Regions from separate parts of the Streptomyces sp. NPDC002773 genome, predicted to be linked through region 1. Evidence: riboswitches for the same ligand, from Rfam matches in the RefSeq annotation. Region 1 holds a riboswitch; each other region holds the start of a gene.

Region 1 (4,188 bases):
TGGATCCGGGCCTTCGTCGTATTGCCCGTTTCCCGGCACTTCTCCGCTTGACCTTGACGCGACGTCAAGATTTAGCGTTCTCGGTATGGAGTGGTCGATCCAAGAGATCGCCAAGAAGGCCGGCACCACCAGCCGCACCCTCCGGCACTACGGAGAGCGCGGACTGCTGGAGCCGAGCCGGATCGGCGCGAACGGTTACCGGTACTACGACCAGGCGGCGCTCGTGCGGCTGCAGCGGATCCTGCTGCTGCGCGAGCTGGGGCTCTCGCTGCCCGCCATCGCCGAGGTCCTCGCGGGGCAGCGGGACACGTCCGCCGCCCTCCGCACCCATCTCGCCCTCCTGGAGCAGGAGCGCGAGCGCATCGGACGCCAGATCGCGTCGGTGCGGACCACTCTCCACAAGACCGAGAACGGAGACGCACTCATGGCCGACGAAGTGTTCGACGGTTTCGACCACACGGTGTACGAGGAGGAGGTCACCGAGCGCTGGGGCCGCGACGCGTACGAGCAGGGTGACCGCTGGTGGCGTTCGCTCGGTGCCGGGCAGCGGAAAGCGTTCATGGACGAGCAGTCCGGCATCGCCCGCGACTTCGCCCGGGCGCTCGGGGAGGGCCTCGCCGCCGGCAGCGACGAGGTGCAGGCGATCGCGCGGCGCCAGGTCGCGTGGCTGTCGCACACGACGGCCCCGAGCAAGGAGTACGTGATCGGTCTCGGCCGGATGTACGTCGACGACCCGCGCTTCACCGCGCACTACGACAAGCACGGTGAGGGGACCGCGGTCCTCGTCCGGGACGCGATGGAGATCTACGCGGAGCGGAACCTCTGACGGAACCGCGCGCCCGGAGTGAGGAGGCCGCCCCGTACGCCAGTCGGCCCCGCGGAAGTCGCCGCACGGCGGGGCGGCGGCCACCCTGGAGAGGCGCGGTGCGGACCGCGGCCGGGTACGGACCGGGCAGGAGAGCACAGGTGGGGCACCCCCTAGGAGCGGGCGGCGGTGGGCGGCGGGGCGGTGAGGGCCGCCGCTCGTACGGGCGCGCCCGGCGGTTCATCCGCGCGCTGCCGCCGCTGGTCATCGCCGGCGGGGTCGTCTTCGACCTGCTGACACCGCCCGCGTACACCGCCGCACCGCTCTTCTCCGCCGCCCCGCTGATCGCCGCGCCCTTCTTCTCCACCCTCACGACGCTCCTGACCGGGATCGCCGCCGTCCTCGCCTCCGTCGGGCTGCACCTCTACAACGGCACCGCCGACGAGGTCCCGACCCTGACCGAGACCCTGACCGTCCTCACCGTCTCCGCGCTGGCCCTCCTCGTCAGCCGGGTCGTACGGAGGAGCGGTGAGCGGCTCGCCTCGGCGCGGGTCATCGCGGAGACCGCCCAGAAGGCCGTGCTGCCGACGCCGGCCGAGCGGATCGGCGGGCTGCAGTGCGCGGCCCGTTACGAGGCGGCGCAGGCGGACGCGTTCATCGGCGGCGACCTGTTCGCCGTCCAGGACACCCCCTACGGGGTGCGGCTCGTGGTCGGGGACGTCCGGGGCAAGGGGATGGAGGCGGTCGAGGCCGTGGCCGTCGTCATCGGGGCCTTCCGGGAGGCGGCCGAGCAGGAGCGGAGCCTGGAGGGCGTGGCGCAGCGCCTGGAGCGGGCGCTGGCCCGCGAGGGGACCCGCAGGGACGGGCTCGACGCCTTCGAGGGGTTCACCACCGCCGTTCTGGCCGAGATCCCGCGCGGCGACGGGAGCGGCACCTTCGACGGTTTCGTACGGATCGTCAACCGCGGGCATCCGCCGCCGCTGATGCTGTACGCGGACGGGCGCCTGGACACGCTGGAGCCGACCGAGCCGGCGCTGCCGCTCGGCATGGGCGATCTGGCGGTGTGGCCGGACCGGGCCGAGGGGCGGCCGTACCCGCCGGGCGCGACGCTGCTCTTCTACACCGACGGCCTCTCGGAGGCACGGAACGCGGGGGGAGTCTTCTACGACCCGGGCGAACGCCTCGCCGGGCGGATCTTCCCGGGGCCCGAGGAGTTGCTGGACGCGCTGGTGGACGACGTACGGCTGCACACGGGCGGCGGGGCGACGGACGACATGGCGCTGCTCGCGCTGAGCCGTCCGGCGACGGGGCAGCCGGAGCGGCGCCGCACGATGCCGGTGGTGCCGCCGGGCGGGCCCGGTCACCAGTCGTAGTCGAGAGGTGTCGCTGCGATAACAATTGACATAACGTCAGATCGCGGAGGTTTGGGCGGCGCCTCCTGAAGGACGGTCAACTCGGACCATTCCCTCCCAATTCAATGAATGATCAAGAGGAACGGCTTGGAATCAGGACCCCCCGTCTATTAACGTTCGATAACGCAGCGCGGTCGTCCCAGCCGCCGCAAGAGGCGGCACCGTGCGCACGCGCCGAATCCTGAAAAGGAACCGGGGAACCACCAATTGGGGTGAATCGGGCCCTTCGCACCTGTGCGACCGTGCCCGTAGGAGACCTTCCTGCTCCGAACCCGTCAGCTAACCCGGTAGGCGAGAAGGAAGGAAAGGAGCGCCCTTTCGTGGCGTCCAACACCCCTGCCCCCGAGGCTCCCTTCGACGCCTTCGGTGGTGGTGCGGGTCCCGCCGCGCCGGGCACCGAGTGGAACCCCACCGAGGATTCCCTCCGCGCCCAGAGCCGCTCCGGCGGCCGGCACCGGGTCGTCAAGCAGCGGTCCAACTTCGCCCGCTCCTCCACCGTCCTCGGTGTCGGTGTCATCGCGGCCGTCGGCGCGGGCGGCCTCGCCACCGCGCAGGAGAAGCCTCCCGTGGCCATCTCCTTGCCGGACCTCCCCGACCTAAACCTGCCCGACGCCCACGACCTCCCCGGCGTCGGCGACCTCCTCCCGGACGAGGACGCGGGTACGGGCTCGGGCGCCGGCGACGACACGGTGGCCGCCGGTGCGGCCCGCTCCAACCCGAACCCGCTCACCGCCGCCACGTACACGACCTTCGACACCGAGCAGGCCGGGAAGACCGAGCAGGCGGGGACGGCCGAGCAGGCCACGAGGACGGCGACCGGCACCGCCGACGCGGGCGAGGCCCTGCGCGCCCGCATCCTCCAGCAGGCCGAGCAGCAGCAGGCGTCCGCGGACGCCGCCGAGAAGGCCGCGGCGGAGAAGGCGGCCGCCGAGAAGGCGGCGGCGGAGGCCGCGGCCAAGGCCGAGGCCGCGGAGAAGGCGGCCGCGGAGGCGAAGGCGAAGGCCGAGGCCGAGGCCAAGGCGAAGGCGGAGGCAGAAGCCGCAGCGAAGGCCGAGGCCGAGCGCCTCGCGCAGCTCGCCGCGAGCTACTCGATGCCGCTCTCCTCGTACTCCGTCAGCGCCACCTACATGCAGTCCGGTTCGATGTGGTCCTCCGGTCACCACACGGGCCTCGACTTCGCCGCCCCCACCGGCACCCCGCTCAAGGCGGTCCACGGCGCCACCGTGAAGTCGGCGGGCTGGTCCGGCTCGTACGGCTACCGGATCGTCCTGGAGCTGGAGGACGGCACCGAGGTCTGGTACTGCCACCTGTCGTCCATGACGGTCGGCGTCGGCCAGACCGTGGGCACCGGCGAGACGATCGGCCGTGTCGGCGCCACCGGCAACGTCACCGGCGCCCACCTCCACATGGAGGTGCACACGCCCGACGGCACCGGCATCGACCCGGCGGAATGGCTCCGCTCGAAGGGCCTGACGGTCTGAGGCCCGAGAGCCCGAGAGCCCGAGAGCCCGGGTGCCCGAGAGCCTGGGGCCCTCGGCTCAGCTCCGGTACGGGTTGTAGCCGTCGTAGTCCAGGTACTGCGGCGGCGACCAGGCCCGGCCGGTGGCCCTGGCCGCGTACGTGAGCGCGGGCGAGGCGACCTCGCGGCGCTGCCACAGGTGGTGGAGCAGCTCCTGCTCGCGGGCCGTGAAGTCGGGCCCGGCCGTGCCGCGCCGGGCCCGGTCCCTGAGGAACGCCAGGGTCGTCGCGAAGGACTCGTACTCGCCCACCGCCCGCGCGGCCGGCGGGCCGTACGTCCGGGCCGCGAACGAACGGGCCAGCTGACGGGCCCGCATCGAGGAGAGCGCCAGCGGCTCCGTGGGGGAGAGCCAGCCGGCCGCCGCGTACGCCGGGAGCTCGCCGGATATCGTCCGCAGCTCCCGCTGCCGGCTCCACACCGCGAGCCAGGTCAGCAGGCCGAAGGCCGGGACC
Region 2 (4,188 bases), on a different contig from region 1:
TGCCCTGCCGGACGTCGCCCCGCAGCTGCGGGGCCTGCGCCGCCGCCGGGGCCTCACCCTGGAGGCCGCCGCCCAGCGGGCCGGCCTCTCGCCGGCCCACCTCTCGCGCCTGGAGACAGGGAACCGGCAGCCCTCGCTGCCGATGCTGCTCGCCCTCGCCCGCATCTACGGTACGACGGTCTCCGAGCTCCTCGGTGAGGCACCGGCCGAGCGCGACCCCGTCGTCCGGGCCGGCCGCTCCGAACCCGTCGAGGCCGACGGCTGGGTCTACCGCCAGGCGGGCGGTGCCGGGCGCGCCCTGCAGTGTCTGCGGGTCCACGTGCCGTACGCCACCAGGGCCGACATCGTGCGCGTCCACCCGGGGGAGGAGTGGATCCACGTCCTGGAGGGCCGGGTGCGGCTCGCGCTCGGCGAGGCCGTGCACGTCCTCGACCCCGGGGACAGCGCGCACTTCGACTCGCTCACCCCGCACCGGATCGGCGCCGCCACCCCCGGCGGGGCGGAGCTGCTGTTCGTCCACACCCTGATGCAGAGCCCCGCGGCCGAGCTGTGCCTCGGCGACGGGACCCCGCACCGGCGCTGAGCCCCGTGGCGCATCCTTCCTCGTGGCTCTTCATTCCTTCGAGAGGACCGACATGTCCGACAAGTCCCGACCGGTCACCGGTGAGGAGCGCGGGGAGGGCAAGTTCCCCAAGGGGCTCGTGCTGCGCCTCTTCGCCTACCTGGTCGCCGGCCACCTCTTCGCCGGCTTCCTCTACCTGCTCTTCGCGCTGGGCGGCCAGAACCAGTAGGCGGCGGGCTCACACCTCGGTGAGCAGACGCTCCCGCAGGCGCTCGCGGGTCTCCGGGGCCAGCTTCAGGCCCGTGGTGAGGTAGGCGTCCACCGAGCCCCAGGTCGCCTCGATCGTCTCGAAGGCGCCCCGCAGGTACTCCACCCGCGCGTCGAAGAGCGGGCTCAGCAGCTCCATCACCTCGGGCGACATGGCGTCGGGGGCGGTGGAGCTGCGGCGCACCTTGTAGCGGCGGTGTGGGTCGTTCGACTTCACGTAGTCGGCCTCGATCGCCGCCCGCTCGACCCCGAGGGCGAGCAGGGTGATCGCTATGGAGAGCCCGGCGCGGTCCTTGCCGGCCGCGCAGTGCATCAGGGCGGGGAGGCTGTCCTCCGCCATGGCGTGCAGGATCCGGCTGTGCTCCGCGGTCCGCTCGATCACCATCTTCCGGTACGAGTCGGACATATTGGCGGCCGCCTTGCCGTCGCCGAGGATCTCCCGCAGCTGGGCGATGTCGCCGCCGCGCACCAGCTTCCAGAACTCCTTGCCCTCCGCCGGATCGTTGAGGGGAATGTTCACGTTCCGTACGCCGGGCAGCTCGACGTCGGGACCCTCGACCTTCCGGTCGGCCACGTTCCGGAAGTCGAACACGGTGTGCAGCCCCAGCGAGTCGAGGAAGGCGGCGTCCGCCGCCGTCGCGTGGGCGAGGTGGCCGCTGCGGAAGAGGCGCCCGGTGCGGACGGCCCGGCCGTCCGTCGTCGGCAGGCCGCCCACGTCCCGGAAGTTGCGGACCTCGGCCAGCTCGGGCTCGGTCATTTCGATGGGCGGGACCTGCGGCAGCTGCTGCGTCACGGATGCTCCTGGTGGTCGGCGTTCGGGTGCCCGAAGCGAGATCGGTTCCTGGGGCAATCATCCAGGCGCGAGGGTGTCGGCGCAGCCCCCTGGACGGGAATGGGTGATCTGTCCGAATTGAGGCCTTACATATAACGCGCCCTGTTTACAGGCGAGATGAGCAAGGACGCGTGAGCAGGGTCATAGAAGTGACGGATCGTGGCCGACGGCCGGAACCAATTGCCGTACGGAAAAAGGACGTCGAAGGACCGTCATCCACAGAGGGTGACCGGAATTCCGGCCGGAAGACGGGGCGGGGAAAGCCGGTGGAAATCAGCGGCTTGTCCGTGCCGACCCCCTCGTCTAGCGTCACCGTCAATCCGGTCGGACCGCCGAATCCTGCCACCGTCCGGAATTCCCACTCATCCCATGTGTGGCAGGAGCGGGGGACCCAGGAAAACGCCGGTCCCGCGACGCAGGACGGCTTGGGGTGAAGCCGCGTGAGAACGCGGCCGGGCATCTCCAGTCCGAACCCGACAGCTCACCTCGTAGGCGCCGGAGAGGAATTCGCCATGCCCGCGACGGGTAAGCACCGCCGTACCAAGACCAACCGACTGACCCGCGGAATCGCCGCCGCCGGTACGGGAGGCGCCGTCGTCGCCCTCCCGCTCTTCGGCGCCACCGGGGCCCACGCCGCCGAGCAGACGGCCGCCGCCGGCCAGGCCGTCACCGCCGCTGCCCAGGTGAAGGCCCCCGCCGCCGCCAAGGCCGCGCCCGCCGCCAAGGCCGCGCCGAAGACGTACTCCGTCGTGCGGGGCGACTACCTGTCGAAGATCGCCGCCGACCACCGCGTCGCCGGCGGCTGGCAGAAGCTGTACGCCGACAACCGCCAGGTCGTCGGCGAGGACCCCTCGCTCATCCTGCCCGGCATGAAGCTCACGCTCGGCGCCAAGAGCACCGCCAAGGCCGCCGCCCCGAAGAGCGCCGAGCCCCGGGCGGCCGCCCCCGAGAGCGCCCCGAAGCCGTCCGCCGAGACCTCCTCGAAGAACGGCGACACCCCGCGCGCCTCCCGCGGCAGCGAGCGCGTCGCCGCCCCGGCCACCGCCGCCCCGTCCTCGGACGCCGGCACGTCGTCGGACTCCGGCTCGTCCTCCTCTTCGCAGGAGTCCACGGGCGCCTCGACCTCCGCGGCCGGCTGGGTCGCCCCGGTCGACGGCGGCGTCTCCACCCCGTACCGCGCCTCCGGCTCCATGTGGTCCTCCGGCTACCACACCGGTGCCGACTTCATCGCCTCCTCCGGCACCACCGTCCGCGCCGTCGGCGCCGGCACGGTCGTCTCGGCCGGCTGGAGCGGCTCGTACGGCAACGAGGTCGTCATCCAGCACGCCGACGGCAACTACTCCCAGTACGCCCACCTCTCCTCCCTCTCCGTCTCGTCCGGCCAGACCGTCACCGGCGGCCAGCAGATCGGCCTCTCCGGCTCCACCGGCAACTCCACCGGCCCGCACCTGCACTTCGAGATCCGCACCTCCCCGAGCTACGGCTCCGACATCGACCCGCTGGGCTACCTCCGCCAGCACGGCGTCTCCCTCTGACGCACCGACACCCCGCGTGGCCCGGCACTCCTGTGCCGGGCCACCGGCGTTTCCCCATCTATTCCGGCTTGGCAATTTCTTTATCGGTGGCATATGTCACCCGGCGTCAACCCCTCCTTACGGTCGCGTAGGTCACATCCAAAAGGGAAGGATGTGCTCCCGTGGCAGACGATTCGAGATCAAGAGACAAGAACGCATTCGGGTCGTACGCGGCGATCGGTGACAGCTTCACCGAGGGCGTCGGGGACCCCGGTCCCGACGGGGCGTACGTCGGCTGGGCGGACCGCTTCGCGGTCCTGCTCGCCGACCAGCTGCCGGAGCACGACGCCTTCCGCTACGCCAACCTGGCCGTACGCGGGCGCCTCCTCGACCAGATCGTGGCGGAACAGGTCCCCCGGGCGAAGGAACTCGCCCCCGACCTGGTGACCTTCTGCGCCGGCGGCAACGACATCATCCGCCCCGGCTCGGACCCCGACGACGTGGCCGAGCGCTTCGAGCGCGCCGTCGCCGAACTGACCTCCGCCGTCGGCACCGTCATGGTGACCACCGGCTTCGACACCCGTGACGTGCCCGTGCTCAGGCACCTGCGCGGCAAGATCGCCACCTACACCGCCCACGTCCGGGCCATCGCGGACCGCTACGACTGCCCGGTCCTGGACCTGTGGTCCCTCAGGTCCGTGCAGGACCGTCGTGCCTGGGACCTCGACCGGCTGCACCTCTCCGCCGAGGGGCACACCCGGGTCGCCCTCCGCGCCGCCCAGGTCCTCGGCCTGCCGGTGCCCGCCGACCCGGACCAGGCCTGGCCGCCGGTGCCCCCGCGCGGCTCGCTGGAGCTGCGCAGGGACGACATCAACTGGGCGAAGGAGTACCTCGTGCCGTGGATCGGGCGCCGGCTGCGCGGCGAGAGCTCCGGCGACCACGTCGAGGCCAAGCGCCCCGACCTCATGCCCCTCTGAGGGACGACGGACCGCCGGCCGGGATCCGCTCCAGGA
Region 3 (4,188 bases), on a different contig from region 1:
GGCAGCAGGCCCTCCGTGCCCCTCGACGGGCGGACGGTCCTCGTCGTCGACGACGGCCTCGCGACCGGGGCCACGGCCCTGGCGGCCTGCCGGGTGGTACGCGCCCGGGGCGCCGCCCGGATCGTCCTCGCGGTACCGGTCGCGCCGCCGGGATGGACGGCCCGGCTCGGCGGGGAGGCCGACGAGACCGTGAGCGTCCACACGCCGGAGATGTTCTACGCGATCGGACAGTTCTACCGGGACTTCGCGCAGACCCCCGACGCGGAGGTCATCGCCTGCCTGGACCGGAACCGGGCCACGCGCGGGCCAATCGTCCACGCGGAGGACGTACGGATCCCCGCCGCCGGGGCCACGCTCAACGGGCACCTCGCTGTGCCCGAGAACGCCGCCGGCATCGTCCTGTTCGCCCATGGGAGCGGCAGCAGCCGGCACAGCCCCCGCAACGGGGCGGTCGCGGCGGCACTCAACGGGGCGGGCCTAGGAACGCTCCTCTTCGACCTGCTCACCGAGGCCGAGGCGGGGGACAGGGCCCGGGTCTTCGACACCCCGCTGCTCGCCGGCCGTCTCGCCGACGCCACGGCCTGGCTCGCGGGCCGGCCCGCGACCGGCGGCCTCCCGCTCGGCTACTTCGGGGCGAGTACGGGAGCCGCCGCCGCGCTGTGGGCGGCGGCCGATCCCGCGTCCTCCGTGGCCGCCGTCGTCTCACGCGGTGGCCGGCCCGACCTGGCGGCCGACCACCTGGCCCAGGTCAGGGCCCCGACGCTGCTCGTGGTGGGAGGCAGGGACGAGCTGGTCCTCGACCTCAACCGGCGGGCCGGGTCCCGGCTGCGCTGCGAGCACCGGCTCGCCGTCGTGGAGGGCGCCACCCATCTGTTCGAGGAGCCGGGTGCCCTGGAGCAGGTGGCGGAACTCGCCGGCTCCTGGTTCACCCGGCACTTCGCGACCAGCGGGATCAGTAGGGCCCGTTGACGTTGTCGATGGAGCCGTAGCGGTCGGCCGCGTAGTTGCAGGCGGCCGTGATGTTGGCGACCGGGTCGAACAGGTCCGTGGACGTGCCCGGCACGTGGTACGCGTCGAAGGTCGGCTGGATCACCTGGAGGAGGCCCTTCGAGGGCGTTCCGGCCACGGCGTTGGAGTCCCAGAGGTTGATGGCCTGGGGGTTGCCGGACGACTCGCGCATGATGTTGCGGAGGATCCCGTCGTAGGAACCGGGGATGCCGCGCTGGGACATGATGTCCAGCGACTCCCGGATCCAGCCGTCGAGGTTGTTCGCGTACTGGGCGGCGGCCGGGGCGGCCTGGACGGGAGCGGCGGCGGGAGCGGCCTGCGCCGCGGAGGCGCCCGTGTCCTTGGCGACGGCCGGGGCGGCGGGACGGCGCTCGGAGCGGCTCGCCCGATCGGCCGAACCGGTCTTCTTCGCCTTCGCGGGAGCGGCCTTCGCGGAATCCCGACCGAGCGTCAGTTCAAGGCCGGGACGAATAAGTGACGGGTTGTCACCCACCACGCTCTTGTTGGCCTGGTAAAGGGTCTTCCAGCCGCCCTGAATTCCCTTCTTCTGGGCGATCAGGGAAAGCGAGTCGCCGCTGACGACCGTGTAGGTGCGGGCGGCGGCCGGTGCGGTCGGGGCCTTGGCCGCGGCCGCGACGGCGGGAGCGGCGAGGGCGGCGGCGGGCCGGGCAGCGAGTTCCGGAGCTCCGGAAACGGGCGCGGCGCCGGCTGCGGCGGGGGCGATCAACGGGAGGGCCAGGGCGGCTCCACCCGTTCCGACCAGCGCGATTCCACGCGAGACGGGGTGGCGTCGGGGGCGGCGGTGCTTACCGTGTGCAGGCATGACGGATTCCTCTCCGGCGCCTTCGGGGTGAGCTGTCGGGTTCGGACTGGAGATGTCCGGCCGCGCGCACGCGGCTTCACCCCGAGCCGTTCCGGAATCCGGGCCGGCGTATTCGTGGGTCCCCCGCTCCTGCCGTCGGGTGAAAAGGGAGGTATTTCGAGCGGTGGCAGGATTCGGCGATCCGCTCGAATGGAGGTGACCGTAGGCCAGTAATGCGACGGAGAACAAGAGGGGCGGGTCGACGGGCCCGGTGAAAGGATCACGGAATTCTCCGAATTCAAGATCGACCGTTCTTCCGGTCCGCCGAACTTCCTTGCGCGGCGGGGCTCGCGCCGGGTCAGGAGGCGGGGGAGCCCCTGGGAAAGTGAGTCGCGTCACCAGGTGTTCAATGTCCGAAAATGCGCCTTAATTCGGTTAATAGGCGAGAGCGCCGGAAAAGCCCTGTCGATCGCAGGGGCACTCAAGGGCATAACGCGCAAACCCGACATTCGTGCTGAAGGATGGTGCCACCCCGACCGAGGAGCCGCCCGGATGTCCCCCTCCGCCTCCCTGATCAGCCCCGACGCCCTCGACCGTGAGGCCGCCGCCCTCTACGAGAGCGCCACCTGGCAGCGGATCGTCACGGACTTGACCGCCGCGCCACCGCCCGCGGGTACTCCCGCCCCCGCGCCGGCCCCGGTGCCGGACACGGAGTCGGACTCCGAGAGATGGCGGACTCTGCTCACCCTGCCCGTGGACCGGCTCGTCGCCGACGCGCTCGACGCGCTGCCGCCGCCCCTGCCCGCCGAACGCCGGCTCCCGGGCCGGATCGGAGCCGTACTCCCCGACAAGCTGCACGCCTGGCGGCGCCTCGGCCAGCCCGAACTGCGCCCCTCGGTCCACCTCGGCTACGCGCGCCTCGTCCTGGCGGAGTGGGGCTGGCAGAACGCGCCGTACAAGCTGCGGGACGCCCGGGGGGCCCGATGCGTCTGCGGCGCCCTGCTCGCCGCCCACCGCCTCGGCTACGGCAGCGCGACGACGATGAACGAGGCCGCCGCCTGGATCATGGCCGAGCTGCGGTCACGGGGCTGGCAGGAGCTGATCGGGCCGTGGAACCGGGCCCCCGGCCGTACCGCCGCCGACGCCCTCGCCCTCCTCGACGCCACCATCCACCGCGCCGCGCACGCCGGCCGCTGAGCGGCCTTCCGCCGTGTGGACCACCGGCCGGGCTCGGTGGCGAGCTCGGCCGGGTCGACGGCGGTCCCTCCGGCTCCTACTCGGTCCGCTCGACGACGAACAGGGGGATCTCGCGGTCGGTCTTGCGCTGGTAGTCGGCGTAGTCGGGGAACGCGGCGACGGCCCGCTCCCACCACGCCCGGCGCTCCTCGCCGGTGACCAGACGCGCCTTCATGTCCCAGACGCGCGTGCCGTCGCGGAGTTCCACGAGCGGCGAGGCGACGAGGTTGTGGTACCAGACGGGGTGCTTCACCGCCCCGCCGTTCGACGCGACGAGCGCGTACGCCCCCTCGTGCTCGACCCGCATGAGCGGCGTCTTGCGGAGCTTGCCGCTCCTCGCGCCGACGTTCGTGACCAGGACGACGGGCAGACCGCGCATGGTCGTGCCCTTGGTGCCGCCGGACGACTCGTACAGCTCGACCTGGTTGCGCACCCACGCCGAGGGGCTGGGCTCGTATTCGCCTTCGAGGGGCATGGAGATCCTTTCGGGGGCGTCCGCTGTCACCGGCTGTCTGCCGCGTCCCCCCGACGCTAGCGGACGGACCCGCCCGCGTCCCGGCCGTCCTGGCCGATGCGTTGTCAGTGCCGACTCATAGGGTGGCTCCTGACGGTACGAGTGGCGGCGCAGGGGAGAGTGGTCGGCATGCGGGAGTTGTTCCTCGCGGACCAGCGGGCGTACATCCGGTGGATCGACCTGCCCGGAGACGGGCCCGTGCGGGTGTTCGTCCACGGACTCGGGTGCACGGCGGCGTCGGACTTCGCCCACATCGCGGCCCACCCCGCCCTCGGCGGCTCCCGGGCCCTGCTCGTGGACCTCCTCGGCCACGGGCTGAGCGACCGGCCCGCCGCCTTCGACTACCGCATGGAGTCCCAGGCGGCGGCGGTGGCCGCCGTCCTCGACCACCTCGGACTCACGGGCGTCGACCTCGTCGGGCACTCCATGGGCGGCGCCGTGACGATCCATCTCGTGGCGGCGCGCCCGGACCTCGTGGCCCGGCTCGTGGTCGCGGAGCCGAACCTGTACGCGGGCGGCGGCGCATTCAGCTCCCCGGTGGCCGCTCAGGACGAGGACGCGTTCGTCGCGAAGGGGTTCGCCCGGATGCTGGCCGCGCTCGACCGGGCCGACTACGCGGCCCGGCTGC
Region 4 (4,188 bases), on a different contig from region 1:
CTGTACGTCCTGTACATTTTTTACAGATGGAGGTGCCCGTCATGCACGCTCGCCACGTCCTGCCCGAGTTCACGGAGCGGACCAGCTACGGAACCCGGACCCTCGACCCCTACTCCCGGCTCCTCGAGTCCCGGATCGTCTTCCTCGGGGCACCCATCGACGAGACCTCGGCCAACGACGTCATCGCCCAGCTCCTGTATCTGGACCACGCGGCGCCGGGCCAGGACGTCTCGCTCTACATCAACTCCCCCGGCGGCTCCATCACCGCGACGACCGCGGTCTACGACACGATGCGCTCGCTCCACTGCGACGTGGAGACCACCTGCCTGGGCCAGGCCGCCTCCACCGCCGCGCTCCTGCTCGCCGCGGGCACCCCGGGCAAGCGGCTGATGCTCCCCGGCGCCCGGGTCACGCTCCGTCAGCCCGCCCTGGACGAGCCGATGCAGGGGCAGCCGAGCGACCTCGACCTCCACGCGCGCGAACTGCTCAGGCAGCGCGCCCTGGTGGCCGGGGCGTTCGCCGAGCACACGGGACAGCCCCGGGAGCGGATCGACGCCGACCTGGACCGTCTGACCGTCCTGGACGCGCCCGCTGCGGTCGCGTACGGCCTGGTGGATCATGTGATCACCAGCCGGCGCGCGACCGGCGGCGGCGCGGCGCGGTGAGCCGGCCGTGGTCCCCGAGCTGCCGCCGCTGCCGGCCCTGACCCGGGCCGAGGGTGAACTCGTCGACGCGTACCTCGAAGTCGTCGACCTCCTGGGGAAGATCAATCCATCCAGAGGTACGCATACCTATGGAGCGCTACGGGCGGCACAGGCCCTGGTGGGGCGGGCCGAGGCGCTGCGCGAAGCGCTGACGCTGATGCACGCACGGGGTGAGAGCGAGGTGCACGCGGACACATTGGCGCGTGCTCTGCGGGTGTTGGACGGGGATCGCAGGACCGGTCGGGTCACCGTCCCGGGACCACGCGCGAGTTGACATTTCGTCGTGTCGTGTCGAGGTCCGTACGGCCGACATGTGCCGCAGAAACACTCCCTCGTTCGGCGTAGTCGATGAGTCGACAAATAGCTTGGGTGACTTGCGCACCACGTGTACACATCTGGCGGAATGGGGCGTTCCACCCCTGGTGCGGGGCTCGTTGGCCAAACCTCCGAAGATTACGAATGCGTCCTGTCCACCCGAACGGATCAGTCGTGAGGAGCCTCACATATCGCCGTTTCAGCTCGGATTTCACCCTGGGTGTGGGTCAAGATCCCTGTCGACGACAAGCCCCCGCCGCCGCGGCGGGGCGGTCCGGGCGGACGCCGAGTCCTGCCGCTGTCCCGGACGTCTGGTCGACAGGAGTGGATCGGCAGGAGTGGAGGACCCGATTTTTACGGGGCGTACGCGCTGTTTCGGCAGCGGGGCCGTCCCTTGGGGTGAAGCCGCGACCGCGGCCGGGCATCTTCGCCAGCCCGAACCCGACAGGTCATCCTTCGCAGGCGGCTGACGAAGGGTTGCGCATGACTGCGCAGATGCACGTCCCGTCCCTGCTGTCCCGGGCCGGAGCCGTCTCGGCTCTCACCCTCGCCGCCGTCGGCGGCACGCTGCTCGCACCAGGTGCGGCATCGGAGGCCCAGGCAGCCACCACGCACGCGAACAAGGCACTGAGCGTCGCCGCGTCCAAGAAGGGAGCCCCGTACGGCTACGGGAGCGCCGGACCCTCCAGGTTCGACTGCTCCGGTCTGACGCTCTACGCGTACAAGAAGGCGGGCAAGTCGCTGCCCCGTACCGCGCAGCAGCAGTACAACAAGACCCAGCACATCTCCGCCTCCACCAGGCAGAAGGGGGACCTGGTCTTCTTCCACTCCGGCGGGAGGGTGTACCACGTGGGGATCTACGCCGGCAGCGGCAAGATCTGGCACTCGCCCAAGTCGGGATCCTGGGTGAAGCTCGACAAGATCTGGTCGTCGAAGGTCTACTACGGCCGCGTCCGATGACCCGGAGGACAGGCGCTAGCAGCTCGCCAGGGGGGCCGCGGTCCACGGGATCGTGATCCAGACCGTCTTGCCGCCGTCCTCGGTCGGAGTGACCGAGAGACGGCCGCCCGCCTCCGCCGCCAGGACACGGATGATGACCATGCCCCGGCCGTTGTCCTGCTGGACCGCCGCCGGGAGGCGGCGGGGCCGGCGGGGGTGGCTGTCGGTGACGCCGATGTGAAGCCGCTCCTCCCGCTCGAGGCGGACCTCCACCGTGAAGGTGGGCGACTGGCCGAGGGTGTGGAGGACGGCGTTGGTGGCCAGTTCGGAGACGATCAGACGGATCGAGTCCGCGACGTCCGCGGCGCCGTCGAGGCCCCAGCCGGCGAGGACGTCCGCGACGTACCGCCGGGCCGTGGGGACCGAGGCGGGGTCGCTCGGCAGCGTGAGAGATGCTTCCTGGTGATCTGCCATGGCGACGCTGTCCCTTTCCCGCCGGGGCCGCTGCCCCGGATCGCGCTTCGCGTCAGAGTGCCACCGATCGTGCCGCGCCGGGCGGCGTTCCACCAAGATATGTCCCCATCTGTCGCCCGAAGCGGTGAACTATGGTGCCCGGGAACGCCCTTGGGCCGACGTTCACCCCTGCCGGGCGGCGGGCGCGGTCCTCAGGATCGTCTCCACCGCGCGCCCGATCTGCGCGTCCGTCAGATCGGCGCGTGCCGTGAGGCGCAGCCGCGAGATGCCGTCGGGTACGGACGGGGGCCGGAAGCAGCCGACCGCGAGGCCCTGCTCGCGGCAGTCCGCCGCCCAACGCAGGGCAGCCTCGGGGGAGGGGGCGCGCACCGACACCACGGCCGCGTCGGGCCGGGCCGCCGTGAGGCCCGCCTCGGTGAGCAGCCCGTACAGCGTGGTGGCGACGGTACGGGCCCGCCCGGCGAGGCCCGGCTCGGCCGCCAGCAGCCGGAGGCTCGCCAGCGCGCCGCCCGCGGCGGCCGGGGCGAGCCCGGTGTCGAAGATGAAGGTGCGGGCCGCGTTCACCAGGTGCTCGATCACCCGGGCCGGGCCGAGGACGGCGCCGCCCTGGCTGCCGAGGGACTTGGAGAGGGTCAGCGTGGCCACGACGTCCTCGTCGCCCGCGAGCCCGGCTTCGTGGAGGGCGCCCCGGCCCCCAACGCCGAGGACGCCGAGGCCGTGGGCGTCGTCCACCACGAGCCCGGCGCCGTGCGCGCGGCAGGCCGAGGCGAGCTCCGGCAGCGGGGCCTTGTCGCCGTCGACGGAGAAGACGGAGTCGCTGACGACCAGGGCCCGCCGCCCCGGATGCGCGTCGAGGGTCTTGGCCACGGCCTCGGGGTCGGTGTGCGGGACGACGGCCGTCTCGGCGCGCGCGAGGCGGCAGCCGTCGACGATCGAGGCGTGGTTGGACGCGTCGGAGATGATCAGCGAGTCCCGGCCGCCGAGCGCCGTCAGGGCGGCGAGGTTGGCGGTGTAGCCGGAGGAGAAGACGAGGGCCGCCTCGAAACCGCAGAAATCGGCGAGTTCGCGCTCCAGGCGGGTGTGCAGCCGGGTGGTGCCGGTGACGAGCCGGGAGCCGGTGGAGCCCGCGCCCCAGCGCCTCGCGGCCTCGGCCGCCGCCTCAGTGACCTCCGCGCGGCGGGTGAGCCCGAGGTAGTCGTTGCTCGCCAGGTCCAGCAGCTCCGACTCGGCCGGCCGGGGCCGCAGCACCCGGACGAGACCGGCCTCCGCCCGGCGGCGCGCCTCGCCGTCGGTCCAGTCGAACGCGGTACGGCGCGGGCCCGCGGCCCGTGCGTCGTCGGCCTGTGACATGCGGCGATCCTTTTGTAGGCAGCGCACAGACCCTAACCGGAGGGTGCCGAGGTCGGGATGTGGTCATCCACACACCTCTATCGGGGGCGTTTGTTCGGTTCCTCCTTGGCCCCGGGGTGGGCGGTAGGCAAGGATCAGCGGTTATGGACCTCCTGAACACGCTGGTGGAGAAGGGGCTGCGGCGCGAGCTGCCGACCCGTGAAGAAGCGCTCGCCGTCCTGGCGACCTCCGACGACGAACTGCTCGATGTGGTGGCGGCGGCCGGCAAGGTGCGCCGCCAGTGGTTCGGGCGCCGGGTGAAGCTCAACTACCTGGTGAACCTGAAGTCCGGGCTGTGCCCCGAGGACTGCTCGTACTGCTCCCAGCGGCTCGGCTCCAAGGCCGAGATCCTCAAGTACACCTGGCT

The links. Region 1 has a riboswitch for cyclic di-AMP ahead of ABT034_RS05130 (M23 family metallopeptidase). Riboswitches for the same ligand answer to the same signal wherever they lie in the genome.
Region 2: another riboswitch for cyclic di-AMP. It lies ahead of ABT034_RS06595 (LysM peptidoglycan-binding domain-containing M23 family metallopeptidase); the one in region 1 lies ahead of ABT034_RS05130 (M23 family metallopeptidase).
Region 3: another riboswitch for cyclic di-AMP. It lies ahead of ABT034_RS28020 (LysM peptidoglycan-binding domain-containing protein); the one in region 1 lies ahead of ABT034_RS05130 (M23 family metallopeptidase).
Region 4: another riboswitch for cyclic di-AMP. It lies ahead of ABT034_RS22425 (C40 family peptidase); the one in region 1 lies ahead of ABT034_RS05130 (M23 family metallopeptidase).

What each region holds. Positions count from the first base shown of each region.
Region 1 is NZ_JBEOVO010000002.1:541,019-545,206, forward strand. Features, by position in the region: gene ABT034_RS05120 (MerR family transcriptional regulator) at 86-826, shown strand; gene ABT034_RS05125 (PP2C family protein-serine/threonine phosphatase) at 967-2,178, shown strand; cyclic di-AMP (ydaO/yuaA leader) riboswitch at 2,380-2,526, shown strand; gene ABT034_RS05130 (M23 family metallopeptidase) at 2,538-3,698, shown strand; gene ABT034_RS05135 (PrsW family intramembrane metalloprotease) at 3,756-4,188, opposite strand, start outside.
Region 2 is NZ_JBEOVO010000003.1:298,447-302,634, forward strand. Features, by position in the region: gene ABT034_RS06580 (helix-turn-helix domain-containing protein) at 1-583, shown strand, start outside; gene ABT034_RS06585 (DUF6126 family protein) at 636-791, shown strand; gene ABT034_RS06590 (tyrosine-protein phosphatase) at 801-1,622, opposite strand; cyclic di-AMP (ydaO/yuaA leader) riboswitch at 2,011-2,171, shown strand; gene ABT034_RS06595 (LysM peptidoglycan-binding domain-containing M23 family metallopeptidase) at 2,174-3,196, shown strand; gene ABT034_RS06600 (SGNH/GDSL hydrolase family protein) at 3,358-4,152, shown strand; gene ABT034_RS06605 (STM4011 family radical SAM protein) at 4,139-4,188, opposite strand, start outside.
Region 3 is NZ_JBEOVO010000030.1:15,173-19,360, forward strand. Features, by position in the region: gene ABT034_RS28015 (alpha/beta family hydrolase) at 1-969, shown strand, start outside; gene ABT034_RS28020 (LysM peptidoglycan-binding domain-containing protein) at 953-1,831, opposite strand; cyclic di-AMP (ydaO/yuaA leader) riboswitch at 1,836-2,019, opposite strand; gene ABT034_RS28025 (DUF6197 family protein) at 2,363-3,007, shown strand; gene ABT034_RS28030 (nitroreductase family deazaflavin-dependent oxidoreductase) at 3,084-3,521, opposite strand; gene ABT034_RS28035 (alpha/beta fold hydrolase) at 3,690-4,188, shown strand, end outside.
Region 4 is NZ_JBEOVO010000019.1:16,986-21,173, forward strand. Features, by position in the region: gene ABT034_RS22415 (ATP-dependent Clp protease proteolytic subunit) at 42-665, shown strand; gene ABT034_RS22420 (hypothetical protein) at 673-978, shown strand; cyclic di-AMP (ydaO/yuaA leader) riboswitch at 1,369-1,499, shown strand; gene ABT034_RS22425 (C40 family peptidase) at 1,503-1,979, shown strand; gene ABT034_RS22430 (ATP-binding protein) at 1,995-2,432, opposite strand; gene ABT034_RS22435 (8-amino-7-oxononanoate synthase) at 2,595-3,782, opposite strand; gene bioB (biotin synthase BioB) at 3,926-4,188, shown strand, end outside.